DNA from 4 places in the Bacillus paramycoides genome. Region 3 is predicted to be linked to each of the others. Evidence: riboswitches for the same ligand, from Rfam matches in the RefSeq annotation. Region 3 holds a riboswitch; each other region holds the start of a gene.
What was found. Region 3 has a riboswitch for thiamine pyrophosphate ahead of AAG068_RS02235 (MTH1187 family thiamine-binding protein). Riboswitches for the same ligand answer to the same signal wherever they lie in the genome.
Positions count from the first base shown of each region.

Region 1: it holds a riboswitch for thiamine pyrophosphate, as region 3 does, so the genes downstream of both, thiT (energy-coupled thiamine transporter ThiT) here and AAG068_RS02235 (MTH1187 family thiamine-binding protein) in region 3, are expected to answer to the same signal.
Region 2: it holds a riboswitch for thiamine pyrophosphate, as region 3 does, so the genes downstream of both, tenA (thiaminase II) here and AAG068_RS02235 (MTH1187 family thiamine-binding protein) in region 3, are expected to answer to the same signal.
Region 4: it holds a riboswitch for thiamine pyrophosphate, as region 3 does, so the genes downstream of both, tenA (thiaminase II) here and AAG068_RS02235 (MTH1187 family thiamine-binding protein) in region 3, are expected to answer to the same signal.

Region 1 is NZ_CP152427.1:4,636,573-4,641,708, reverse strand. It holds gene AAG068_RS24115 (sensor histidine kinase) at 1-1,780, shown strand, start outside; gene thiT (energy-coupled thiamine transporter ThiT) at 1,984-2,601, opposite strand; TPP riboswitch at 2,687-2,788, opposite strand; gene AAG068_RS24105 (FeoA family protein) at 2,983-3,210, shown strand; gene feoB (ferrous iron transport protein B) at 3,207-5,136, shown strand, end outside.
Region 2 is NZ_CP152427.1:747,242-752,377, reverse strand. It holds gene AAG068_RS03860 (ABC transporter substrate-binding protein) at 1-900, opposite strand, end outside; gene AAG068_RS03855 (ABC transporter permease) at 897-1,649, opposite strand; gene AAG068_RS03850 (ABC transporter ATP-binding protein) at 1,649-2,398, opposite strand; gene tenA (thiaminase II) at 2,367-3,062, opposite strand; TPP riboswitch at 3,145-3,248, opposite strand; TPP riboswitch at 3,309-3,420, opposite strand; gene AAG068_RS03840 (SH3 domain-containing protein) at 3,690-4,850, shown strand; gene AAG068_RS03835 (hypothetical protein) at 4,856-5,136, shown strand, end outside.
Region 3 is NZ_CP152427.1:424,098-429,233, forward strand. It holds cyclic di-GMP riboswitch class I at 138-222, shown strand; gene AAG068_RS02230 (methyl-accepting chemotaxis protein) at 518-2,257, shown strand; TPP riboswitch at 2,319-2,420, shown strand; gene AAG068_RS02235 (MTH1187 family thiamine-binding protein) at 2,521-2,841, shown strand; gene AAG068_RS02240 (ABC transporter permease) at 2,813-3,586, shown strand; gene AAG068_RS02245 (ABC transporter substrate-binding protein) at 3,583-4,581, shown strand; gene AAG068_RS02250 (ABC transporter ATP-binding protein) at 4,578-5,136, shown strand, end outside.
Region 4 is NZ_CP152427.1:2,488,166-2,493,301, forward strand. It holds gene AAG068_RS12835 (homoserine dehydrogenase) at 1-258, shown strand, start outside; gene AAG068_RS12840 (PLP-dependent aminotransferase family protein) at 383-1,831, shown strand; gene ddlB (D-alanine--D-alanine ligase) at 1,836-2,750, shown strand; TPP riboswitch at 2,825-2,930, shown strand; gene tenA (thiaminase II) at 3,054-3,743, shown strand; gene AAG068_RS12855 (heterocycloanthracin/sonorensin family bacteriocin) at 4,036-4,353, shown strand; partial or broken gene AAG068_RS12860 (transposase) at 4,502-4,762, shown strand; gene AAG068_RS12865 (hypothetical protein) at 4,836-5,136, opposite strand, start outside.

The DNA.
Region 1 (5,136 bases), 1.1 Mb from region 3:
TAAACAATATTATGCGAATCGAAAAGTAGAAGATATTAAAGTGAATTTAAATTCCTTTGAAAAGAATTATTTGAACTATGCAGGAAGTGCAGAAGGAATTCAGAAGCTGGAGCAAGACTTTTTTAGAGAGAATAATACATGGATTACGACATTAGATCAGAATGGAAATTTAAAACATGTGGATGATTTTTATGTAGAGGTTACTTTAGATCGTAGGGCAGAGAAGGAGTTTGGAAAAAAGGTAATCAAGATGCCTTTGTACTATCTCATGACCATAGATGAAATTGAAGGTGGGACACTGCCTAAGTTAGAAGGGCGGTCAGTCTATTTTTATGGGCTAAAACGAGACGATAGTTTCATCGCATGTTATGTACATATAGAAAAGGCAAATTTGAGTTGGCTGAATAAACCGTTAGGAAAAAAATTAGCTGCAAAGGAAATTCAGATGAGTGGTGGTAAGCCGACAGTTGCTGAAGAGCCTATCGCTGTGGAAAGAAAAGGAGTTTCTGGAGTTATGAGTGCTGAGGAACAGAAGAGGGCGGCTCATAACTCGGATTTCAATCTAGCAGGGAAAATTACGAAAGTACAATTTCCTGATGTAAAAGGACCGGTAAATCCAATTTATAAAAATAATTTATTTTTGGATAATATAAAGGAATTTCAAGCTGAATTATTATTAAAAGAAGGTAAGCAAATAAAAGATGCAACACAAATAATGGATTATGAAAAGAATGATATAAAATATAAATTATTAATCAAGCCAATAAAAGAAAAAGACGGATCGGTAACATATATATATGCGATGGCTTCTTTACAGCCTGTAGATGAAGCTGTACAAATGGTGGAAGATTACTACATCTACATCATTGCATTTGTAGTCGTTCTCATTTTTCTAGCTTCGTTCTATTACTCTAAACAAATTGCAAAGCCGTTATTAAAAATAAATGATACAACGAAGAAAATAGCGCATTTAGATTTCACAGAACAAATACCGATTACTTCAAAAGATGAAATTGGTGATTTATCGAAAAATATTAATGTATTATCTAATAAGCTCCATTCGCATATTGGACAGCTAGAACAAGACATTGAAAAAGAAAGAAAGTTAGAAAATACGAGGAAAGAATTCATTTCTGGTGTTTCGCATGAATTAAAAACGCCACTGAGTATTATGAAAAGCTGTATTTCTATTTTAAAAGACGGAGTAGCTGAGCATAAAAAAGAGTACTATTTTCAAGCAATGGAACGAGAAGTAGATAAAATGGATACGTTAATTTTGGATATGCTTGAGTTAGCTAAATTTGAGTCAGGTACATATAAAATGAAAAAGGGACCATTTTATATTGATGCTGTAATTGAAGATATATGTGAACATCTTTCTGTGGAAATAGAGAAAAAAGAACTGCATGTGCATAAAAATATATGTTCATTTGAAGTAGTTGCAAATCAAAGTCGGATTGAACAAGTCATCGTGAACTTCATTACGAATGCTATACGTTACACACCAAATAAAGAAGATATTATTATTTCTATAATAGATGAGAAGGATCGTATAAAAGTGTGTATTGAAAATAAAGGTACTCACATTGAAGAAGAGCAATTAGATAAAATTTGGGATCGTTTTTATCGCGTGGATGCAGCCCGTCAACGTTCGCAAGGTGGGACGGGGCTTGGGCTAGCTATTTCTAAAAATATTTTAGAATTACACGAAGCTGAATATGGAGTAAAGAATACAGAAGACGGTGTATTATTTTACTTTTACTTACCGAAAAAAGTGTAGATGATACATGCTACGCTTTTTTAATTTATTTTCATATTATCTTTACCTAATCTTTATTTTTAAGCGATATAATCTGGTTAGAAAATGAGGTTATGTAAGGAGTCGATGAACCGTGCATAGCAATTGGCTAAGTATAATGGTGTTTATTTTCTTTTGTGCATTTATTGTATTTTTAATTGATATTACGATATGAAAAAAAGCGCTCATGAAGCGCTCTTTTTCTTCGAGTTTAGTTGATAGGCACCAATGCTCTTGAATAAGCGTGGTGAAGTAAGAAATAAAAATATAAGTAAAACGGTACATAAAATAAAAGAACCGAGCATTGTACTGCCGTTTACAATTAATGAATATAGAACTGCTGATTGACCTTTCGGTGCATATTGTCCCCAAAAAATAATACCGGCGATAAAGTGACAGAAGTAGCGAGCAAAGCTACCGATAAATGTAGCAAGGATAATGTAACCAAGAACTTTCTTTCCTTCGTTATTTTCATTGGAAGCTAAAAGTGCTTTTTGAATTGGACGATAGAATAAACCAGCAAATCCAATGAATGCGAAAGCAACGAAGTATTCAATGAGTACTTGAATCGGTGTGACGATAATGGCATCGCCTACAACAATTTGTAATAATCCCCAAATTAAGCCTCCTAAGAAAGCCATTTTGAAGCCCCAGCGGTATGCAATAATAAAAATAGGAATCATAGCAAATGAAATGGAACCGCCTGTTGGAAGTTTAATTGATAATGGTAAAATGTCGATGACCAAGGCGAAGGCTGCAAGAATAGCAGATTCGATCATCGCTTGTAAATTGGTGTTACGCATGTTGTCTCCCCCTAAATCCAAGTTGTACAAAAAAGAATAGATATCATAGGAGGATACGAAATACGTAAATAAAAAGAGGTATGTATTTCGGACGTTTGCACAATCCCTGCGTTAGCATTAACTAACAGGTTCGAAGGGTCGGAACGAAGTGTTCCCTCTCAGCGGCATGGCTCCCCCAGTGATAACGAGATTCTTTATTTGCTATTGTTTATTGTAAGCGAAATGGATGAGAATGGCAAACGAATGTAGTATGACAATTATTGAAATAGAATTGTAGTGAAATGTTAATAAATATGAAGCAAAAGGGTATAGTACAAGAGAAATAGAGTGTGCTATAATTTTTCTGAAAATAATTATCATTCTCTTTGGAGGGGGAAGGTTATGAGCTTAGTAGATATTAAAATCGGTGAGAAAGTGTTAGTAAAAAGCGTTCAGTCGTTAGATCAATTATTAAAGAGAAGACTGGCTGCTTTTGGTCTTTCTGAAGGAAGCGAACTTCGTGTGAAGCAGAAAGCGATGTTCAAAGGTCCTTGTACATTGGAGTGTCGTGGACAGTTAATTAGTATTCGTCATTGTGACGCGAAAATGATAAAGGTGGAATTAGCGTGAATAAGGTAGCTTTGCTAGGGAATCCGAATACAGGAAAGACATCATTATTTAATGCACTTACTGGTTCTTATGAATATGTAGGAAACTGGAGCGGTGTAACAGTAGAAAAGAAGGTTGGTAAATTAAAAGATAAGCAAGGAACATTGATTGATTTACCAGGTGTTTATGATTTAAATCCCGTTTCGCGTGATGAAGGTGTTGTAACAAACTTTCTATTAACAGAAGAATTTCAGCATATGTTAAATATTGTAGATTCCTCGCAGTTTGAACGAAATATGCATTTAACGTTGCAATTACTTGAATTTGGTAAGCCAGTTTCAATTGGTTTAAATATGATTGATGTGGCGAAGCAAAGAGGAATTATAATTGATGTAAAACGATTATCAGAACTATTAGGTGTAACAGTCGTTCCTGTCGTTGCAAGAAGCGGAAAAGGTTGTGAAGAACTACTTGCGACTCTTAAAGAAAATGACAAAAACGAGAAAAAGCCATTCATAATTTCATATGGTGTACAAATGGATGAAGGAATCGGAGAGGTGATTTCTCTTTTAGAGAAAGCGAATTATAAGCATCCAAGATGGTTAGCTCTTCAATTTCTAAGCAATAACGAAGTAGTAGAAAAAGAAATGAAAGCATTACCAATTTATAGGGAACTTGCAGCCATTCGATCTCGCTTAGAAGGAAAACTTGATTGTACGTTGGAGGAGCACATTTACAAAACTCGTGAAGCGTATATTGAAAAGTTAAAAACAAATGTTATGCAGCATGAGAAAGAAGGGAAAATTCCTTTTTCGGAAAAAGTTGATAGATTAATTACACATAAAATTTTAGGACTTCCAATCTTTTTAGCAGTCATGTTTTTTATTTTTCAGGTTACGTTTACGTGGATTGGTACACCTTTATCTGATATGCTAGATGAGTTTTTTGGTGGACAGCTTACGGATTGGGTGACAGCTGGACTTACAAGTGTCGGAGCTTCTGATTTTATTCAAGCACTCGTTACAGAAGGTATTATTGCCGGTGTTGGTGCTGTATTAGTATTCGTTCCGCAAATCTTTGCACTATTCTTTTTCATTTCATTATTAGAAGACTCAGGATATATGGCGCGAATTGCAGTTGTTATGGATAGAATTATGGAGTTCTTCGGTTTAAACGGAAAAGCGTTCATTCCGATGATTATCGGTTTTGGATGTAATGTTCCAGGTATTATGGCAGCGAGAACGATTGAACAAGAAAAAGAACGTTTACTTACAGTTCTTGTAACACCGTTTATGTCTTGTTCGGCACGTTTACCTGTATATGCATTATTTGCAGGAGTATTCTTCCCTCAAAGTCAGGCAACTGTTGTGTTTTCTTTATATGTTGCAGGTATTATTCTTGCGTTATTAGTTACAAAAATTATGTCCCTTACCATTTTAAAAGCGGAAAAATCTATTTTCGTTATTGAGCTACCACCTTACCGCGTGCCACAAGCGAAAACGTTATGGTTAAGTACGTGGGAGAAAGGGAAAGGATTTGTTCGTAAAGCAGGTACATTTATCTTCGGTGGTTCGGTTGTCATTTGGTTATTAAACTATGCAGGTCCATCAGGATTTGGTGTCGATATGGGAGACAGTTACTTAGCGATGATTGGTGGATTTATCGCGCCACTATTTGCACCACTTGGATTTGGAACGTGGCAAGCTGCGGCATCCCTTTTAACAGGATTTTTAGCAAAAGAAGTTGTCGTTTCTACAATGGCAATTATTTATGCGGTGAAAGAAGATGTGCTAGGAAATGTAATGGGAGCACATTATACGGCGCTATCAGCATATGCATTTATGTTCTTTATTTTATTATATGTTCCGTGTTTAGCGACAGTAGCCGTTATTAAACGTGAAACAGGATCAGCAAAGTGGACGATTTTCTCTGTCGTGTATCCACTCG
Region 2 (5,136 bases), 320 kb from region 3:
ATCTGATAAGAATGGCTCATCTTTCGTTTCCATCTTCTCTAATAAAATTTTCATACTTTCTTTTTCAACTTCTGGTACAAGCGGGAAGTTTTCTTTTTCTTGATGATTTAATAAAATATTTAATGCTTCATCTGGATTTTTCTTCATGAAATCATAGCCCTTTTTCGTGCCACGTAAGAAAGCTTGCAACGCTTCTTTATCTTTCTTCAACGTTTTATCACCTGTTACAAATACAAGCTCATGATAATTCGGTACACCATAATCTGCTGGATTAAAGTATGCTGGCTCATGACCTTCATGACGCATAACAGGTACTTCATGGTTAATGTATGCCCCTGTTACCGCATCCACTTTTTTCGTAATTAATGCTGGTACTAAATCAAAGCCAACATCAACTACTTTCACTGTATCTGGATTACCACCAGCCTCTTTTACCATCGTTTTTAAATACATCTCACTTAAAGGTGTTCCAGAATATCCAACTGTTTTCCCCTCTAAATCTTTTGGTGATTGAATGCCTGCTGACTTCAGTGATACGACATGATTTAATGGTGAACGTACGACAGCTCCAATTGATTTCACTGGAATTTGTTCGTTTGCTTTTGCCATGACAACATCTGGCTGATAATATAAGCCAACCGTTACTTTTCCTGCAGCTGCTAACGTTAATGGATCAGTCGGATTAGAAGGGAATTTAATATTCACCTTTACCCCTTCTTCTTTAAAGTAGCCTTTTTCAATTGCTGCATAAATAAAGCTGTGTACCGCATTTGGGTACCAATCAAGCATGACCGTTATTTCCTTTTCTTTTTTACTCTTATCTGATGCTGAATTACTAGAACATCCAGCAATCATTGCAACTAATAATGTAAACACAAAGATGCGTTTTAATAATTTCATGAATGCTTCCTCCAACTAATGAATTTCTTTTCTAATATCGAAATAAGTATGACGAAGAAAATAGCTAGTAATGATAACAATACAATGGGTGCAAATACACCTGCTCCGTCTAACTGCGTCATCATTCTTTTACTGAAATATCCTAACCCAGCTTGTGCACCGAGCCATTCGCCAATTGCTGCCCCAATTACACTAAGCGGAACTGCAATTTTTAAAGCTGAGAAAAAATAAGGAAGAGCAGACGGCAATTTTAATTTAAGAAAAACATCTTTTTTCGTTGCCCCGTACGTAACTAAAAGCTCTTCCCATTCTTTTTTCGTACTGCGTAGTCCATCATACGTATTGACCGCAATTGGGAAAAACGTAATTAAAACCGTAACAACGACCTTACTCCAAATCGTATATCCAAACCACAAAACGAAGAGCGGAGCAAGCGCTGTAATAGGAATCGTTTGTGAAGCCACTAATAATGGATAAAATGCTCTCTCCATCCAATTACTCGCGTTCATTAACATCGCTAGCCCTACTCCAAGTACGATAGAAATAGCCACCCCTATTAAAACGACATATAATGTTGCCGGCAAATGAACCGTAAATAATATATCTTTTAGTTTCCATATCTTCATTACAATTGCAGACGGTGACGGTAAAATGTACATTTCATCTACAATTCTTGCACCAATTTCCCACATGAAAAGTAAAATACTAGAAAGTGTAAGCGCAGGTAATAACTCCTTCAACCGGTTCATCATACAAGTACCTGCCTTTGTAACATACTAAGAAGCTCATCTTTAAGCGCTAACACTTCAGGCTTATATAAATCTTTTCTTGTCCGATTATGATCAAGCGGTACAATCCTCTCGGTTAAAGTAGTTATCGGTTGCTGCTCTACTACTAAAATTCGATTAGAAAGAAACAATGCTTCTTCCACATCATGAGTGATAAATAAAATTGTTTTTTTCCACTCTTTCCATTGTTCAAACAGCCATTCTTGCAAAGATGCCTTCGTTAAAGCATCCAACGCGCTAAACGGTTCATCTAACAGCAATATCTCCCCGCCTGTTAATAAAGTTCGAATAAAGGATACACGTTGTCTCATACCACCAGATAAATCTTTCGGATATTTTGTCTCATACCCTTGTAAGCCAAATTTATGTAGCAGTTCCTTCGCCTTTATTTGTGCTTCTTTCTTCTGTACACCTTGGCACTCTAACGGCAGGGCAGCATTCTCAATAATCGTTCTCCACGGCAGGAGCATATCTTTTTGGGGCATATACCCTACAGGATGGCTCTTTGTTTCTGTCAGCTCTATCTGTCCCGTACTTGCTTCTTCTAAACCTGTAATAAGGCGAAATAAAGTACTTTTCCCGCATCCACTCGGTCCGATAATACTTACAAACTCTTTATCTTGTATAGAAGCATTTAATTCATTGATGATTGGCTTCTCATCATAATGAAAAGAAACATTATGAAGCTGTAGTATGTTCTTGCTCCTCAAATCCCCACATCTCCTTATGGTAGGACATATCCCAGAATAAATATTCAAATCGACTGGAATATAGGAAAATCTCCTCTAATCGATCTAGCTCTTTTTCAGACTTTCCAACTGCCATTTCATTTAATAAATCTATTAACCAAACACAAAGGTTGCCATATTCTTCAGAACTATAGCCTTGAATCCACTCACCAAAGAACTCATGATCTCTTGCTCCAGGAATATCATTTAAACGCTTTCCAATTTCCCAGTAGCTCCACATACATGGAAGAAGTGCTGCTATTAATTCCGCAAGTGTGCCATTTTGAGATACAGACATCATGTAATTTGTATAAGCTAAATTTTTAGCAGATGGCTTTGCAGACTCTATCTCCTCTATAGAAATTCCAAGTCTTTTCGCATATTGTTTATGAATTGTCATTTCTCCATTTAATATCCCATCAATTTGTTCAGCAAATTTCCCCATTACTTGTGGATTCGTTGCCTTTACAACACCGATGGCATATAGCTTTGCATAATCTAACAAATATAAATAATCTTGAATAATGTAATATTGAAACTTATCTTTTTCTAACGTGCCATCTCCCATACCTACAACAAATGGATGATTATGACTCATCTCCCAAACTGGTTGTACAGTTTCTAACAATCTATCGCAAAATTTCATTTCCCTATCCCCTTCCGGTATGTGTATATAAATAAAAAACCACTTCTAAATAAGAAGTGGTTACAGCAAATAAAATTATAATTTATTCGTTGTTCCACTTCCCTTCGCTAGTATTACCTAGATCAGGTGTTATAAGGGTTAAGGATTATTCCTCTCTCAGCACAACAAGCACCCCTAGTGGTTTCAATATGAAATTTTTAAACAAAAAAGCCCCGTTTCTATACGCAAAGAAACGGGGACTTATTATTAGTGTCCGAATTGCTTCCCTACGCTAGCATAATCTAGATCAGGTAATAAAAAGGATCAAAGGCTTACGGCCTACTCTCAGCTGGCAACACCAGCTCTCCTAGCAAACTATGAAATTAACACTGTCAGTATAACACCGTAATAAGACATCATCAACTGTTTTAATTTTCTCAATTGTCAACAAAATAACGAAACCATATAATACTTATATTCTATATTAGAAATCATTATCCTAATTAATTGGGTAAAAATGAATCATTATCCTCAAAAAATTTATTTTTATATTGATTTCATATTACATTTATGTGAATAAACCCACTATATTATATCTTTATACTATAATAAAATTACAACTATACAACTAGAGGAGGTCTCTATTATATGAATATGAAAGCTACTGCTTTAACAGCAACTACTGTCGCAATTGCTTCTTTACTTCCTTCTATGGGAGAAACAAATGTACAAACAGCCAATGCTGAACAATTATCTAATGTGAAAACTGGATATGTAAAAGTTGATCAAGTAGCCTTACATACAAAAGATAACGCAAATAGCTCATCAATTGATACAATTCGCTTTAATACGAAAGTGAACATACTTGAAACAACTAATGGTTGGTATAAAGTGTCTGTTAATAATAAAGTAGGTTACGTACAAAAAGATTCTATTCTACTAAAAAACAAACTTCAATCTAATAATCAATATATCGTTAATGCCAATGCATTAAACGTTCGTTCTGAACCTAATTTAGAATCTTCAATTTTAGATGTATTACCAAATGGGAAATTCGTTACCATTGAAGAAGAACAAGGCGAGTGGTATAAAATTTTACATAATGGCAAAACAGGTTATGTACAAAAAGCATTCGTTTCTAATGGTTCACAGGCTTTAGTGAAAGGCCTCACAGTTCAAAATAATACGAAATACACAGTTGCAACACCTAAACTTAATGTACGTAGCAACGCTAGTACAAGTAGTGCACTGCTTGGTTCATTACAAAATGGTACACAATTACAAGTAGTAGAAACTGTAGGAACTTGGTATAAAATTCGTTTTGGTACAGGGTACGGATATGTCGCAAAACATTATGTGGTGCAAAACCAAACGCAATCACAAGCTCAAACGGCTCAACCTACTTCCATTCCAGCAGTTTTCAAATTCCCTACACAAGGAAAAATTAGCTCAACCTTTGATATGCGCTGGGAACAAATGCATTATGGTATAGATATTGCAGCTCCAGGTAACGTCTCTATCCAAGCGGCGGCGGCAGGTAAAGTTGTGAAATCATATTATTCAGCTAGCTATGGCAATGTTGTGTTCATCGCCCATCAAATAAACGGGAAATTATATACAACAGTCTATGCTCACATGAAAGATCGCACTGTACAAGCTGGTGATCAAGTACAAGCTGGACAATTAGTAGGTCATATGGGAAACACAGGTCATTCATACGGGCAACATCTTCATTTTGAATTACACAATGGAGAATGGAATTTTGAAAAAACAAATGCAGTAAACCCACTGCCATATTTAGTTAGGTAAATTGTATGCCACGCAATATCAATATACCTCTCTTAATTGAATACTTAGCCTTTTTAGGTTTAATCTGTTGTTTAATCATTTACAATACAAATACTGTATTTCTGTCTATTATCATTGCTTTTGTTGCTTTAGAAATTATGATGGAATCTTTTCAAGTTCAACTAAAACAAAAAATTGCCCATATTTATAATGCCATCTTTCTATTAAGTGCCCTAATAGCAAATATTATTAGTAATGGTTTTTATTTATCTACCGTATTTCCTGTATTTTTTATGGCTGTTTTATT
Region 3 (5,136 bases):
TAAATTATTTCGAAAAAATAATTCGTTGAAACTATACATCTGCATCTCTAAATAGGTAGACATTTTAATTTTTATGTTGTAATCTTTGATAGAGAATAATTTAATTCTCATAGAACTCCCATATCGTTCAACTCGTTCAGCGAGAAAGGCAAACTGATGGAAACATTAGGACGCAAAACTACAGGAGCTAAGGCCGAAAGGCTATGCTAGCCAGTTACCGGACGGATAGGGTTGGTCTTGACCAATGCTCTTTTCATTGGTCTTTTTTTTATTTATCCCGCATTAACGGGCAGTAAGACCCCCACCTCAAAATTCAGCGGAAGCAAAGAAGTTAGGTGGGGGATCAACTGCCCGTAAAAGCCCGATTGGTTCAACTAATAATCAGTGGGGGATGAACAAAACCCCCACTGATTAAAGTTTCACCTTATAAACAAATGAGAACTTTTAACGATTGTTAATAAGGTTTATATTTTAATAGTTTCACTTTATATTAAGTTAATTAAGAAAGGTGATGTTAATGAAAAAATATTGGCGCAATCTATCATTTCTTCAAAAAAATGTGTTGTTAACTGTGTTAGTTATTTTGACGCTTGTTGGTACTATGGGAGCGTTAAGTTTTAATATGTTTCAAAATAGTATGATGTCTATATTTGAAAGGCATTCTTTTGAAACAGGAGATACGGTAGTACATAAATTAGATGCGGACATATTGAGAGATGTTGCAAAAGACCCAACGGCGGAAAGAGAAAAGAGAGAGAAGTTAACAGAGAAATTAGATGAATCAACGGAAGAATTGAATAGTGTTGGACAAACGTATATTGTTGGAGCGAAAAAAAATGAAAAAGGTGAGCTACAAATCATTGATTTGTCTACAGGTTTAACAAATGTTGTTGAAGTAAGGCCAGGAGAATATTATAAGCAACCAGACCTTTGGATGAAAGCATATGATAAGGTAATGAGCACGAAAAAAGCAAATATGACAGAAGTATATGAAGACGCATTAGGAACATGGGTAACGATATTAGAGCCAATTAAAGATGGAGAAGGGAACATTGTGGCACTTGTTGCAGCTGATGTAGATGCCTCTATTGTTCCTAGTACAAAGGAAAAGTTCATTATACAAGGTTTAATGTTTATTTGTATTTCTGTTTTAATTGCAACTGTTATTCAATTCTTAATTGTACGTAACGCACTTGCTCCATTACGGGATTTACGTGAAGGATTGCGCAGAGTCGGTGAAGGTGATTTGAGTATTAAATTAGAGGAAAGACCAGATGATATTGGTATTATTAATTCGTATTTTAATAATACAATCGAGAAGTTTAAAGGAATTATAGATAAAGTGAAGCAGACAGCAGAACAGGTTTCCTCATCTTCACAAGAATTGTCAGTGAGTACGAAAGAAAATAGCATGGCAGTCCAAGGAATCGTAAGTTCTATAGTTGAGTTAAGGGCTGGCGTTCAATTACAAGAAACGTCAGTACCAAAGTATTTAGATATTGTATATGAAATGGAAGATAGGATGGAAGAGATAACTAATACTGCAAAACAAATGACGAAAGAGTCTGAAGGTATGAAGCATCATTCAGTAAAAGGAAATGGTATTATTGAACAGACGATGAATCAAATGAAAATAATACAAAATGCAGTACAAAATTTATCTTCTATCATTCATTCTTTGGAAACGAGATCAAAAGAAATTAGTGATATTGTAAATGTAATTACAAGTATTTCAAATCAAACGAATTCTCTAGCTTTAAATGCTTCTATCGAAGCTTCACGTGCTGCGGCAACCGGAAAGGGATTTGCCGTTGTTGCTGATGAAGTACGTAAATTAGCAGAGCAGACGGAAGCATCAGCAAAAGATATAACGAAATTAATAGGGGAAACACAAGTTGAAACAGAAGAAGCTGCTGTTTCAATACAAAAAGCTTCAAAAGAAGTAGAATCCGGAATGAAACTTTTTCAAAGTAGTGGTGCTTTCTTTGAAAAAATTTCAAAATCAGCACAATCTGTTACAAATCAAGTTAGAGTTGTTTCTAGCAATTCAAGTGATATATTGCAAAATAGCCAAAATATTGTTCGTGTTGTAAATGAACTATCACTTATTGCAAATACGTATGCAAATAGTAGTAATAATATTGAAGAAAGTATGAAAGAACAGGAAATGTCTGTACAAAATATTGCTGAATTATCTAGTTCTTTAAGCTGGCTTTCACAGGAGTTACAAGAGTTAATTGGTGAATTCAAAAGTTAAATGAAAGGATTATACGTGCTTTTGTTTGTTCAATAAAATAAATCATGCTACAATGAAAACGAATTAAGGACCGGGGAGCCAATTGGCTGAGAGGATGTAAACAAACATCGACCCTCAACCTGATCTGGATAATGCCAGCGTAGGGAGTTACTTAAAGTGATGTAGCATATGTTATTCTATAATAACTTGCATACAAGGCTTTCCTACGCAGTAGGAAAGCCTTTTCTTGTTTTAATATTTCATTTTATAAGGGGGATTTTACTATGTCACAACAAGTTACAATTTCATTTTCAGTAGTACCACAAGCGAAGAACAAAGATGTGTATTCTGTTGTTGATAAAGCAATTGAGGTTGTACAACAATCGGGAGTTCGTTATGAAGTAGGGGCAATGGAAACAACGCTGGAAGGAGAATTAGATGTACTTCTTGATGTCATTAAACGTGCACAACAAACATGTGTGGATGCTGGAGCAGAAGAAGTAATTACTTCTATTAAAATCCACTATCGTCCAAGCACTGGTGTAACGATAGATGAAAAAGTTTGGAAGTACCGTGATGAATATGCAAAACCAGAAGCAATCTAAACTAATTACAACAATTTGGCTTATCCTTCTCATTGCGATATGGGAAGGATCTGTTTCATTATTTAAAATTGAACCTTGGATTTTACCGAAGCCTTCAGCCATTGTTCAAGAATTAATTGGAATGAAAGATTTACTATTACCAAATACGATACAAACGCTGCAAGAGGTTATAATTGGACTGTTCTTTGCGATTTTAATTGGGACAAGTATTGCAATTATTATGGACGTTATCCCTTTATTTCGTATTTTAATAAATCCGTTGCTTGTTATTTCGCAAACGATTCCAATCGTTGTACTTGCACCGTTATTTATTATTTGGTTTGGATATGGAATGCTACCGAAAGTAATGGTAGTCATACTCGTTTGTTTCTTCCCGATTGCGCTTAGCATTTTAGAAGGTTTTCAAACGGTAGATAAAAATATGTTGAAGTTGTTGCAAACGATGAAGGCAACGAAATGGCAAGTTTATCAGAAAGTAAAGTTTCCAGCAGTGCTTCCATACTTTTTCTCAGGGTTAAAAATTGCAGTTACATATAGCGTAATGGGAGCGATTATTGGAGAATGGCTCGGTGCCAGTGAAGGATTAGGAGTTATGCTTACGAGGGCTACGAAATCCTTTTTAACAGCCCGAGTATTTGGTGTTGCAGCAATTATTGTTATGGTGACATTATGTCTGTATTTTATCGTGGAGTTTATGGCAAGAATAACAGCACCATGGATATATAGAAAGGACGGCAGAAAATGAAAAAAAGTTTAAAAGTTATGTTGGCTGCCTTATTAGCGGTAGGTGTGGTTGGATGTAATCCGGCGAAGAAAGAAGAAAGTGCAAGTAAAGATCAAAAAGTAAAAGTAGTATTAGATTGGTTTCCGAATACGAATCATACTGGCTTATATGTAGCACAAGCGAAAGATTATTATAAAAAGCAAGGCTTAGATGTAGAAATTATTCAGCCTGGTGATAATGTGACAGCGGAGCAAATGATAGCTTCAGGAAAAGCTGACTTTGCAATAAGTGCACAAGAAAATGTAACGTTGGCTCGTGTGGAAGGTATTCCTGTTGTGTCTGTAGGAGCGATTATTCAGCATAACACTTCAGCTTTTGCATCGCTTAAGAAAGATAACATGACTTCACCGAAAGATTTTGAAGGTAAACGTTACGGAGGCTGGGGAGGACCAGCGGAAGAAGCTACATTAAAGACAATTATGGAGAAAAATCAAGCTGATTTTAATAAAGTTGAAAAAATCATCTTAGGACAAACAGATTTCTTCAAATCAATCGGTCGTGATGCAGACTTTGAATGGATTTATTACGGATGGGATGGCATTGAAGCGAAGCGCCAAGGAAAAGAGTTAAATACGATTATGGTGAAAGACCTAGATCCAGCGCTTGATTTCTATAGTCCTGTTATGATTACGAGTGAAAAACATACGAAACAAGATAAAGACTTTGTGAAAAAGTTTATGAGTGCAACGACAGAAGGTTATAACTTTGCAATTAAAGAACCGAAAGAAGCTGCTGATATTTTAATTAAGGCTGTTCCAGATGTAAATAAAGACTTAGTACAAGAAAGTCAAAAGTGGTTAAGTACGAAGTATCAAGATGATGCAAAAGTATGGGGAGTACAGAAGGAAGAAGTTTGGACGAATTACATGAATTTCTTATATGATAACAAAGTTATTAAGAAGAAAATTGATGTGAAAGATGCCTTTACAAATGAGTTCCTTCCAAGCGAAAAATGAGTGGATTACAAATAAAAGATATTGTGAAATCTTTCGATGGAAAGAATGTATTAGCAAATATTAGTGCTTCTATACAAGAGGGAGAGTTCGTTTCCTTTGTAGGACCGAGTGGTTGCGGGAAAAGCACATTATTAAATATGATTGCAAATGTTGAAAATCCAACAAGCGGAAATGTAACGTATAAGGATAAGCACGTACAAGAGCAAGATGTCGTAAGTTATATGCCGCAACAAGATTTATTACTACCGTGGCGATCAGCTTTGCAAAATATAGTGCTGCCATTGGAAATCGAAGGGAAACCGAAAAAACAAAGGCTCACAGAAGGAATGGAAGCATTAAAGCAGTTTCAGCTAGATGAATATGCAGACCATTATCCAGATGAATTGTCTGGTGGTATGCGCCAAAGGATTAGTTTTCTGCGCACATATTTATGTGAAAAACCAATTATGCTACTTGATGAGCCTTTCGGAAAATTAGATGCCTTTACAAAAATGGAAGTACATAGCTGGCTTTTGAACTCTTGGCACCAAGAGAAGCAAACGATCGTTATGGTTA
Region 4 (5,136 bases), 2.1 Mb from region 3:
AAATTTATTAAATTAATAGCTTCAGCATATAAGGATCAGGATGGTAAAGTGGCTCTTAAAGTAGAACCGTACGAAATAGATAAGGATCATCCGCTAGCAAATGTAAATGGTACAGAAAAAGGAATTACGTTCTTTACAGATATGATGGGGCAAGTTACTACAATTGGTGGTGCATCAAATCCACGCGGAGCCGCAGCAGCAGCTTTAAAAGATATACTTAATTTATACCGTAAAGATTTATCACGTATTAACAGGTAGTAAATTTACCCATTGATTAATATTTCACTTTATATGACCGTACCGCCCTTTATAAAAAATACATATGTAGTGGACCTTTTGAGAATGAAGTAATTATGCAAAAATGATTGCAGGGGGTAAGGAATTGTTTAAAGATTTTAAAGTTGTTAAAGAACGTCCCGTTTATATTCAATTGAAAGATTATTTAAAAAAGATGATTATGAAAGGGCATTTGCTCGGGGATCAAAAAATTCCTTCAACGAGGGAACTTAGTGAATTACTAAGTGTGAGCAGAAATACGGTGCTCGCTGCTTATGCGGATTTAGAGCAAGAAGGACTCATTTATGCAGTTAAAGGAAAAGGGAATTTTGTTGCGAAGGTTGATATTTCAAACACTTCGTCTGTTGAAATAGATTGGAAAAATAAACTTAATACAGTTACCTTATTAGCGGATGAATTAGATTTAATGAAACATGGTGTTCGCTGGGAAAAGGGAATGATTGTTTTTAATAGCATTGCTCCAGACGAAAAGCTATTTGATGTGGAAAATTTCAAAAGAGCTTTTCTTACCCGTATGTCCATTGAAGGTGATGTCGTATTAAATTACGGATATGCAAAAGGTTATAGACCGTTAATGAATTATCTACTTCATTATATGGAAATGAAAGGTGTAGATATTTCGAATAAAGACATTTTAATTACAAATGGATTTACAGAAGGATTAGACATTGTACTATCCTCGTTATCCAAAAAATCAGGGCAGGTTATTTGTGAGAATCCGACTCATCATGCTGCACTCAAGCTTTTCCGTTTACATGGACTTGAAGTTCATGGAATGAATATGAATGAAGATGGCATTGATACGAACGAAGTGGAAAAAAGTTTACGTGAAAAGGATTTTGATTTCGCGTATTTAATTCCTTCTTATCATAATCCAACCGGTATTGTCACGAGTTCGGAGAAAAGAACGGAACTGATGAGATTATTTTCAAGATATAAGGTTCCTATTATAGAAGATGGGTTTAATGAAGAGTTACGTTATTCAGGTTCACATTTAGCGCCATTATTAACTTTTGCTGGTGCGGGTAATAATGTGATTTATATTAGTAGCTTTTCGAAAGTACTTTTCCCTGGTTTACGTGTAGGATGGATTATTGCCGATAAAGAACTGATTCATTATTTAGAAAGTGTAAAAAGAGCAAGAACAATTCACACATCTACTTTAGATCAAGCTGTTCTTTTTCAATATTTACATGAAGGATATTTTGAAAAATATTTAAAAAAGGCAAGGTCTGTTTATAAGAAAAAATATGAGTTAGCTGTTGGGGCGTGTAACAAGTACATTCCGTTTCAAAGAATGACCGGTGATGGTGGACTGCATTTATTTATAGAGTTAGAAGAAAAAATTCATGCCCGCACACTTTTGCAAAAGTGTTATGAGCAAGGGGTTACATTTTCTCCTGGAGATGTTTTTTACTCTGATGGAGGAGGAGCGAACACGTTTCGATTAGGATTTTCACGTTTGAAAGAAGAAGAAATAGTTCGGGGAATCAAAATAATTGGTGATACAATAAAAAATGAAATTTGGAGTTGAGGAAATGAGAATTGGCGTTATTATGGGGGGAGTATCCTCTGAAAAACAAGTATCAATTATGACTGGAAATGAAATGATTGCAAATTTAGATAAACATAAATATGAAATCGTACCGATTACGTTAAATGAAAAAATGGATTTAATCGAAAAAGCGAAAGACATTGATTTTGCATTGCTCGCATTACACGGAAAATACGGAGAAGATGGAACTGTTCAAGGGACACTTGAAAGTTTAGGTATTCCTTATAGCGGAAGCAATATGTTATCTAGCGGTATATGTATGGACAAAAATATTTCGAAAAAGATTTTACGTTATGAAGGTATAGAAACACCTGATTGGATTGAACTTACAAAAATGGAGGATCTAAATGTTGATGAACTAAATCAGTTAGGATTTCCGTTAGTGGTAAAACCAAACTCTGGTGGCTCAAGTGTCGGGGTAAAGATTGTCTATAATAAAGACGAATTAATTTCAATGCTGGAAACTGTATTTGAATGGGATTCGGAGGTAGTAATAGAGAAATATATAAAAGGTGACGAGATTACATGTTCCATTTTGGATGGAAAACAATTACCTATCATTTCAATTCGACATGCGGCTGAGTTCTTTGATTACAATGCGAAATATGCTGATACTAGTACAATTGAAGAAGTTATCGAACTTCCAGCTGAACTTAAGGAACGTGTAAACAAAGCTTCACTAGCTTGCTATAAAGCATTAAAGTGCAGCGTTTATGCAAGGGTGGATATGATGGTGAAGGATGGTATTCCATATGTAATGGAGATTAATACATTACCAGGGATGACGCAAGCGAGTTTACTACCAAAAAGTGCAGCTGCAGTGGGAATTGAATATAGTAAACTATTAGATATGATTATTGAAACTTCATTAAGAGTAAGAAAAGAAGAAGGCTTTTAAGTAGCGGTATCATGAATAATTTTTGACAGTTACATGAAGTATGTTATGATGAATACAATACGAAAATTAAATATTTTATCCACTAGGGGGGCCTATTATAGGCTGAGATCAAATTGGAATTTGAGACTCTTAGTACCTGATCTGGTTAATGCCAGCGTAGGGAAGTGGGAAAGACATTGCTATTTTATGAATAAAAACTGTCAATTTCACTTTCTTTACGCCTGTAAAGAAAGTTTTTTTGTTTTACAGATTTAATAATGGTGGGTAAATACTTAAATTTCATACATAATCGGAGGGATTCAAATGACTTTTTCACAATCATTACGTAAAGAAGTAGACTCAATTTGGGAAGCTAGTTTTCATCATCCTTTTGTAAAAAAACTTGGTGAAGGAACGTTAGATTTAGCTAGTTTTCGCTATTATGTGCTTCAAGATTCGTATTATTTGAGTCACTTTGCTAGAGTACAAACTTTAGGAGCTGCAAAAGCACTGGAATTAGAAACGACAGCTCGTATGGCACACCATGCTCAAAATACATATGAAGCGGAATTATCCTTACATGAGAATTTTGCGAAGAAACTAGGGATTACACAAGAAGAAAAAGATAATTTCATCCCTGCTCCAACTGCATACGCATATACTTCACATATGTATCGTGCTGCGTATGAAGGACATTTAGGTGATATCATTGCAGCAATTTTACCTTGCTATTGGTTGTATTATGAAATTGGTGAGCGTTTAAAAGAGTGTCAGCCAGAAGAGCCAATTTATAACGAATGGATTTCTGCTTACGGATCTGATTGGTTCCGTACATTAGTTGAAGAGCAAATTACACGGTTAGATACTATCGCTGAAAAAGTAACAGAGGCAGACCGAAATCGAATGAAACAACATTTTATTATAAGTAGTCAATATGAATATTCATTTTGGGAAATGGCTTATACATTAGAAAAGTGGCCGGTAAGTACAGAAGAGAAAAACGTAATAGGATAAAGAGAAGAGGTATTGCAAAAGGCGCATCAATCTAAGTGCGTCTTTTTTCAATTTATCCCGCTTTAATGGGCAGTAAGACCCCCACCTCAAAATTCAGCGAAAGCAAAGAATTTAGGTGGGGGTCGGGCTGCCCATTAAAGTCCGATTGGTGAGGGCTAATAATCAGTGGGGGATGAAGAAAACCCCCACTGATTAAAGTTTCACTTTATAGCGCTATTTCTACTAAGATTTAATAAAAAGAAATATAGGAAAGCGTCAAAAGGTTTATAGTTAATAAACGGAGGTCATGAAAATGAATCAGTTTCAACAAGAACTACAAGCGTTAAGCCTTAATGATTACCAGTCTGGAAATGTTCTATATTGGGACCAGCAAAACCAATATCCATATTACTATATTGAAGATGCTGCTCGTCGCTGTGGCGGCTGTGGTGGATGTGGCGGTCGTTGCGGTGGATTTCGTTGTGGTGGATTCCGTTGCTTCGGTTGTTTTGGTTGTTTTGGTTGTTTTAGTTGTGGAGGTTGTGGCAGCTGTGGTAGTTGCTCTAATTGTTTTAATGGTACTTCTGATGATATTGTAATATATGAATATCGACTACGAATATTCATATAAAATATTAGTTTTATACATGTACATGTCGACAAAGAATATAGCGCCATCGCTAGTGGATATATTCAATCATTCAAGTAAAAGAGTAACTATAATATATAGGTGTAAATCAAGGTAATCAGCACAATTATCCTTCATTCAGATTTAGAAGCAATATCAACAATCGCTAAAAGAGCATGGAGTTGTTCAAAGCATGTCTCGTAAGGGGAATTGTTTAGATAATGCAGTCATAGAAAAATTCTTTGGCTTTATTAAAGTCTGAATTACTTTATCTTGAAGAATTCGAGAGTATGGAGCATTTTAAGCTAGAATTAGATAATTATATCAATTACTATTATCATAAAAAATTAAAGCGAAGTTGAAAGGAATGAGCCCAGTACAATACCGGACTCATATTCAAATAGCCACTTAATTTTTCTGTCTAACTTTTTGGATTCAGTTCACTTCAATATAGGCGGCCTTTTTCGTGCTGTATGTAACATTACTTACTTGTTATTTTTTTCGGTTTTCAATTTTCTGTGTTCATTTAACCAAATATCTATTAGATGTCTTAATGTAATAGTTTCTATTTCAAGAGGGATTTCGATTTCATCTTCATCATACTTATTAAATATGATAGTTTTATCTCTTCGAACATCTGCCCCAAAAATATTTGCACTTATTTTTTCATGATGACTTTTTTCGTCTAAAACTTTATCTACAGTTTCTGCTATCCAATCACCGAATGCAGATACCTCTACATTAAAAAAAGCTTCTAAAATATCGAATTCCTTTGGTAGTCTAATA